One region of the Roseibium sp. R5 genome, then DNA from elsewhere that is predicted to be linked to it. Evidence: riboswitches for the same ligand, from Rfam matches in the RefSeq annotation. Region 1 holds a riboswitch; the other holds the start of a gene.
The links. Region 1 has a riboswitch for cobalamin ahead of cobU (bifunctional adenosylcobinamide kinase/adenosylcobinamide-phosphate guanylyltransferase). Riboswitches for the same ligand answer to the same signal wherever they lie in the genome.
Positions count from the first base shown of each region.

Region 2: it holds a riboswitch for cobalamin, as region 1 does, so the genes downstream of both, AC0J4F_RS10310 (DUF1636 domain-containing protein) here and cobU (bifunctional adenosylcobinamide kinase/adenosylcobinamide-phosphate guanylyltransferase) in region 1, are expected to answer to the same signal.

Region 1 covers NZ_CM146910.1:3,493,213-3,496,990, forward strand. The annotation lists gene AC0J4F_RS16435 (hypothetical protein) at 1-497, shown strand, start outside; tRNA gene AC0J4F_RS16440 (tRNA-Asn) at 646-721, opposite strand; cobalamin riboswitch at 1,051-1,282, shown strand; gene cobU (bifunctional adenosylcobinamide kinase/adenosylcobinamide-phosphate guanylyltransferase) at 1,317-1,868, shown strand; gene cobW (cobalamin biosynthesis protein CobW) at 1,865-2,986, shown strand; gene cobN (cobaltochelatase subunit CobN) at 3,119-3,778, shown strand, end outside.
Region 2 covers NZ_CM146910.1:2,226,211-2,229,988, forward strand. The annotation lists gene AC0J4F_RS10295 (iron ABC transporter permease) at 1-24, opposite strand, end outside; gene AC0J4F_RS10300 (ABC transporter substrate-binding protein) at 29-964, opposite strand; gene AC0J4F_RS10305 (ABC transporter ATP-binding protein) at 968-1,762, opposite strand; gene AC0J4F_RS10310 (DUF1636 domain-containing protein) at 1,759-2,154, opposite strand; cobalamin riboswitch at 2,277-2,491, opposite strand; gene AC0J4F_RS10315 (sn-glycerol-3-phosphate ABC transporter ATP-binding protein UgpC) at 2,633-3,694, opposite strand; gene AC0J4F_RS10320 (IclR family transcriptional regulator) at 3,723-3,778, opposite strand, start outside.

The DNA.
Region 1 (3,778 bases):
CAGTCGATATCAAATACCCGGACAATGCCTATTGGTCCGCGGATTTGAAGGATGGCAAGCCGGTGGTCTACTCCGACAAGGTGGTCGAATACATCGATGGGGTCTCTGTGACGCCAGGCAATGTCGGTAAAGGAATGGGGTCGGTCAAGAAATTGGGTACTGTGCGCGGCTTTACGCCGTGGTCCTGGATCGATCTGACCTCCTCCGGAGCCGCTGAGTTGTCGGAAGTGAAGTCCCTGGATGGTCTGATCAAACAAGCCATAAACAGCCGTATCGATGCTGCTTATGCCAACGTAGCGGTCATTCAGCACCAACTGGGGGAAATGGGGCAGCCGAATGCGCTCTCGTTCGATTCGGATCTCAAGCATACCCGCGACTACTATTATGCCAGCACGACAACAAAGCCGGAGTTGATTGCGGACTTTAATTCTTGGATGTCCGAAAACTCTGACAAGGTCGCGGAATTGAAAGCTGAGTACAAAGTGAACCTGGACTGATCGACGGCAGTCCATGACAGGGCGGGGCTGGCGGTTTCCGTCAGTCCTTGATTTTTGCGTTTTCGAATGCTCAAGACTCAATCGCGGACGCGCCAGATGACCGATTGTGCGTAGATCTGATCAATTGCATGTTTTTTAGGAAAAAGAGTGGCTCCCTGAGTAGGACTCGAACCTACGACCCAGCGATTAACAGTCGCTTGCTCTACCAACTGAGCTATCAGGGATCACCGTGCCGGGGCAGTGCGTGACCGCCCCCGTCGATGGAGATGCGTATAACGCAGCCCTTATCCATTTGCCAAGCCCTGAAATGCGTTTTTTTCATTCCATCGTTATTTTTTCGTCAGGTATGTGGAAAACTATAAATTTTTCAGATGCCTAGTTGTGTCTATCGGTTTTTAACAGGTGCGCTTCGCCGGTCGTATTTCCGCATTGCCGCCAAGACGGAACTCAAAACGCTGCGTTTTCCAACCGGTCGTGGCAATTTGCGGTCAAACATACGACTAAGAAGACTTGCCGCCTTAAACACTCTGGCTTGTGCGGGCTGTTGGTTCCAGCTAGGAAGGAAACAGACGGTTCTGGCGCTGGAGTGATCCAGCCCGGATGAAACGGGAATTCGGTAAGTCCTCATTGAGGATTGATCCGGAGCTGCCCCCGCAACTGTGAGCGGCGAGTGCTGGCACATGACCCACTGGAGATCTTTGAGCATCGTTCTCAATGTGACCGGGAAGGGGTGCTGGTCATAAGGAACCGCGAGCCAGGAGACCGGCCGTCGATAGAGTTTAACCGCAAGGCTGTCGGGCGGACGGCTGGGAGACACATGTGACGCAGTCTGACCATGGCCGGTCTACCCTCGTTTTCGGCGGGGCCCGGTCCGGAAAAAGCACCTTTGCAGAAAGGCTTGCAGCTCGAAGCAGCCTGGAAAGGGTGTATGTTGCAACGGGTGCCGCTCTCGATGACGAGATGGCGGACCGTATTGCCAGTCACAAGGATCAACGCGGGTGTTCCTGGATTACAATTGAAGAGCAGCTGGATCTCGCCGGGGTGCTGAGCCGCGAAAATGCCGCGCACAGGGTTATCCTCGTTGATTGCCTGACCCTTTGGCTGTCCAACCTGATGTTTTCCGACAAGGACATAGCTGCGGAAACGGCGCGTTTGATTGAAGCCACCAAGGGTCTTGCCGGGCCGTGTGTGTTTGTCTCCAACGAAGTCGGCATGGGGATCGTGCCGGAGAACCGCCTGTCGCGGTCGTTCCGGGACGCGCAAGGCCGTTTGAACCAGGATATCGCATCGGCGTGCCATCAGGTCGTGTTTGTCGCTGCTGGACAGCCGCTTCTTCTCAAACCTTCACATCAACCGGAGATCGGATTGTGACTTCTTCAACGCTTAAGCCGGGTCAAAAAATCCCGGCAACCATCGTGACCGGTTTTCTTGGCGCGGGAAAAACGACCCTGATCCGCAACCTATTGCAAAATGCCGGCGGCAAGCGGATTGCGCTTATCGTCAATGAATTCGGCGATATGGGATTTGACGGCTCGCTTGTGAATGGATGCGCGGACCCGAGCTGTTCGGCAGAAGAAGTGGTGGAGCTGACCAACGGATGCATTTGCTGCACGGTCGCCGATGACTTTCTGCCCACCATGGAAATGTTGCTCGCTCGCGAAAACCCGCCGGAGCACATCGTCATCGAAACATCCGGTCTTGCATTACCGCAGCCGCTGGTCCGGGCTTTTTCGTGGCCATCGGTGAAGCCAAAAGTCACTGTGGACGGTGTTGTCACGGTTCTGGATGCAGCCGCGCTTGCTGAAGGACGGATCGCACTGGATGAAGCCGCGCTGAAAGCCCAGCGCGCAGCGGATGAAGCGCTGGATCATGAGAGCCCTGTTGAGGAGCTTTTCCATGATCAGCTGCGCTGCGCGGATCTTGTGGTGCTGAACAAGGCCGATTTGGTCGCGGGCGATATTCTTGCGGGCGTTCAAGAAAAGATCGCAGCAGAGGTCCGCCCAGCGGTGCATATCGTTGCATCTGAGAAAGGCACTTTGCCGATCGAGGTTCTGCTTGGCCGCGGCTCAGCTGCTGAGGATGACATGGCCTCCCGACATGAACATCACCATCACCACCATGATGATGACCATCATCATGATCACGATGATCATCATCACGATCACGACCACGACCACCATCATGATCATCATCACCACGATGACTTTGAAAGCCATGTGATCGAGGCGCCGATCTTTGCTTCGCTGAAGGAAGCTGAGGCGCAGGTGCTTCAGGCCATGGCATTGAAAGGTGTTCTTCGTATCAAGGGGGCCGTTCAGGTGGATGGCAAGGCCGCGCCGGCCATGGTGCAGGCGGTGGGCCCGAGGGTTGAGACCTGGTTTGCATCAGGTGCGGAGAGTGCCGGCAAGCTGGTGGTGATCGGGCTTAAGGGCTTCGATTTGGGCGCCGTTCGAGGCGCGTTATCGGGTCTTGCGGAAGCGGCTGAGTGATTTCAGGCGACCTCAAATGCCGGAACTGCCGGGCGTTGTCCGGCAGTTCATTGAAAGCCTTTTCGCCCTGAAAAGTGTAGGCGGGTCTCATGGTCTATCCATGAGATGACATAAGAACGAGAAAACATCCAGATGCATATTCTCGCAAGCCAGACGCGCCGGATCGATGACGGGGGGGATGCTGTCGACCTCGGCCAGCAGCCTGCCGATATCCTGTTTTTGTCCGCGGCCGATACCGAGCTTGGAAGTCTGGCATCGGCGCAGTCTGGCTTGGGAACGGATACGCCAAGCCTCCGCCTTGCGAACCTGATGGCGCTGTCGCATCCCTATTCGGTTGATCTTTATGCAGAGCAGACGGTTCGCGGATCCCGGATTGTGATCTTGCGTGTCCTCGGTGGTGTCGAATACTGGCGCTATGGGTTGGAGAGGTTTGTAGAAGAGGCCCGCGCCAGCGGCATCGATCTTGTCGTCATACCCGGGGACGACAAATGGGATGACGCTCTCACAAGCCATTCGACGCGCGGCACGGAGGATGTGCGTCAGATGTGGCGCTACTTCGTTGAAGGCGGACCTGAGAACTACGCCAACGCATTGCGGTATGCCGGTCATCTGATCGGGCTTACTGAAGAGCCTGCGCATGCGGTTCCTCTGCCAAGAGCCGGTATTTATCTGCCCGGTCATACCGCGCCGGGTCTGGGAACGTTGAGATCAACCTGGGCAGACCCGAAGGCTCCCGTCGCTGCGATCACCTTTTACCGGGCTCTGGTGCAAGGATCCCAGACCGCGCCTGTT
Region 2 (3,778 bases), 1.3 Mb from region 1:
TTGAACAGTCCTCGTCTCGCTCACGGGTTCACTCGCTCCAGAAGGCATCGGCGAGTGTTTTGATCGCTCTGATGTTGCGCGGTCCCGGCGTTGCCTCGACATACTCCAGCGTTACAAAGCGGTCGTTCTTGACGGCATCGAGATCTGCAAAAGCTGGATTGGACATCATGAACGCACGTTTCTGGTCTGCAGTGACTTCGCCGTAGTTGACGATCACGACGACTTCCGGATTGCGTTCAATCACTTCTTCCCATGTGACGGTGGCCCAGCTTTTTTCAAAATCATCCATGATGTTCTTGCCGCCCGCAGCTTCGATGAGTGCGGTCGGCATGGCATAGCGCCCGGCGGTAAACGGGGTGTCTTCGCCGCTGTCATAAACAAACACGCGCAGTGGTTCGCCTGTTTTGAGGTCCTGCTTGAACGCGGCAAGATCCGACCGGTATCCTTCCACGAGGTCTTCGGCACGCTCTTCAACGTTAAAGATACGTCCCAAATTCAACAGGTCAGCATACATGTCCTCGATGCTGGCTTTGTCCTTGTCCATAATGTGGGTGCAGGATTCGGTGAGCTCATAAACCTTCACGCCGAAAGGTTCGAGCGTTTCTGGCGTGACCTCACCACCGACTTTCATTCCGTAGTTCCAGCCGGCAAAGAAGAAGTCGGCATCCGCGCCGATAATCACTTCCTTGGACGGATATTTGGAAGACAGCTCCGGAAGTTCCTGGACACCTGCCCGCATTTCTTCATCAAGCGTTTTCCAGCCCGAGATCCCGGTATAGCCCACCATTCGGTCCTCAAGACCGAGGACCAGCATCATCTCTGTCAAATTGACGTCGTTGGATATGGCGCGTTGCGGTGGCGCATCGAAGGTCACCACACGGTCGCAGCTCTGGACGCTGGTTTCCGCGGCCGCAATCCCAGCAGAAAGAGCAAGTGCCAGGCCGGTCAAAAGTGTTTTCTTCATGAGTTAAATTCCCTGTTTTTGAATATGAAAAGTCAGATGATCATTGTTGCTGGGGGTGAGGCGCTCGCGCCGGGCGTCAACCTGGAAAGCCTGGGAAACAGCCGTTTCCGTCAAAACATGCGCAGGGGATCCGAAGCCGAGTTGACGGCCCGATTGGAGAAGCACAACATCGTCGCATAACCCAGTAGCAAGGTTCAGATCGTGCAGCGAGGTGACGATCGTCAGGGGCAAACTGCGGATAAGGTCCAGAACTTCCAGCTGATGACGGATGTCGAGGTGGTTTGTTGGTTCATCCAGGATCAACAGCCGAGGTTGTTGCGCCAAGGCGCGGGCCACCATGACACGCTGACGCTCTCCGCCTGAGAGGGTTCCAAGTTGGCGGCCGGCCAGTCCGTGCAAGTCCAGCCGGTCCAAGGCGTTCTCGATGATATCCCGGTCATGAGCGCCTGTCGCCCCGGCAAACCCGCGCCGGTGCGGTGTCCGGCCAAGTGCCACGATCTCACCGACAGTGAGTGCAAAGTCACTTGGTTGTTCCTGCAAGACGGCGGCAATCCGCTGTGCAGTCTCTCGCGCGGAGAGACTCCAGATGTCCTCGCCGTCAATCAGAACCTGACCTGTGACCGGTCGATAAAACCTGTAAAGCAGTCTGAGCAGGGTTGTTTTGCCGGCACCGTTCGGTCCAACAATTCCGAGCACACGGCCCGCTTCAAGGTGGAAGCTGGTCGATCGCAGCAGGATGTCACCATGGTGCTTTGGCGACCAAGACAGGTCTTTGGCGGTGAGGGTTGCTGCGGTCACGAAGCGCGCGCTTTCTGCTCTTCGAGCGCCGAACCGGTGGCGGGTATCCGCGCTAGCGTAGACTTCCGCAACTTGCCTGGACGGTCGACAGACGAACACCATCCGTCGCCGAGATAGGCGTATTGTTTTGCAAACGCGACGAGATCGTCGACATCGGTCTCTGGATCAATGTCCCCGAAAAGGTAGGAGGCCTTGCTCGTGCCGTGATAGGCGATCGTACACGGCCGATCGCACCCCGCCATGCAGGCGGCACCTGAAACGTCGAAGGTTTCGGGCATTGTGTCGTCAGCAGCAAGTAAGGCGTTTCGGAGCCGTTCAATCAGCTCAAAACCCGGACGTGTTTCCGTGCCCTTTCGCCGGCAGGATGTGCAAACAGTTATACGATGGTTCATTTGGCCCTCCGCCACAAAGAAGGGCGCGCCAAACAAAACGACGTGGTGGCGGTGGTGACCGCTTTGCCATCATATGCTCCGAGCCGGGCGCCCCGCCCGCATCAAGTTGAAGAACCGGTGCAGCAACTGCACCGGTGATGGCAGGTCTCCTGACTCGCGGGTCGTAACTCTCCCGAACCTTCCCGGACGATGTGTCCAGTGGTGTCTTTCGGGGTCGCTCACCGCTCACAGTTGCGGGGGCAGTCACGGATTTGGTGCCTACTGGCTACGCCGCACCGTGTTCCCTTTTCATCTCGTCGGCCTTGGGCGTCTGAGAACCATCATCGCTAAAAAAGCCGATGGCCGTCGGCCGGTCAACTTAAAATGATCGACTTGAAGCTTGTGATCACAAGCAAATTTTCAGTTTGACGCCTCGGCGTTAAAACCACTGCGTATTGGCGTCTTCCATCGGAAAATTCGCAAAGCGCAAAACTTGCACTCAACGGAGCCGTTGTTCGGTCTTGGCATCGAAGAAAAAGGCGTTGGCGGGATCAAACGTGATTGCAACGGCGCTGTCCGGTCTCGGGACGTCTTCGCCCTTCGTTTCAATGATGACGCGTTCTCCCGTTTGGCAAACAAGATAGGAGTACGCGACACCGCCCAGTTGTTCGGAAAGATCAACCTTCGCGCCCTCGTCCGTCTCGCTGATCACCAGATGCTGCGGGCGGAGGCCGACCAGAACCTTTTCGTCATTTTTTGGAAGTGCAACGGATGGCTCGACCGTCAAACCACCAAATGCCGGAATGGCAACGCTGCCATCTTGCACGGTCCCCTCAATGAAATTCATCGACGGTGAGCCAATAAAACCGGCAACGAACTTGTTGTCCGGATCGGAGTAGAGCGTCATTGGGGAGCCGACCTGCTCGATCCGCCCGGCGCGCAGAACCACGATCTTGTCGGCCAGGGTCATAGCCTCGACTTGATCGTGGGTCACATAGATCATGGTGGCGCCGATGTCCTTGTGCAGCCGGGCAATCTCGACCCGCATATCAACGCGCAGCTCCGCATCAAGGTTCGACAGCGGCTCATCGAACAGGAAGACTTCCGGTCCGCGAACAATGGCGCGTCCGATGGCAACACGCTGGCGTTGGCCGCCCGAAAGGGCCTTTGGTTTGCGCGCCAAATAGGGCTCGAGTTTCAAGATGCGCGCCGCTTCGCCGACCTTCTCCTTGATCTCGGCTTTCGGGTACCCGTTCATTTTGAGGCCGAAGCCCATGTTTTCCTCGACCGTCATGTGCGGATAAAGGGCGTAGGTCTGGAACACCATCGCGACACCGCGTTCGGCCGGATCGGATTTGGTCACATCCCTCTGGCCGATGGAAATTTTTCCGCCTGTCGTTTCCTCAAGGCCGGCAATCATGCGCAAGAGCGTGGATTTTCCGCAGCCGGACGGTCCGACAAATACACAGAACTCACCATGTTCAATCTGAAGATCGACACCATGAATGACCTGAACCTCACCGTATTTTTTGACGGCTCCGTCTAAGGTGACACCAGACATGAAGTTCTTCTCCCCTCCCTGGGAACAATTATCCTGGAAACTGCCAGTCCGAGACAGCTGCGGCAATTTCAGATGCAGCCTTCA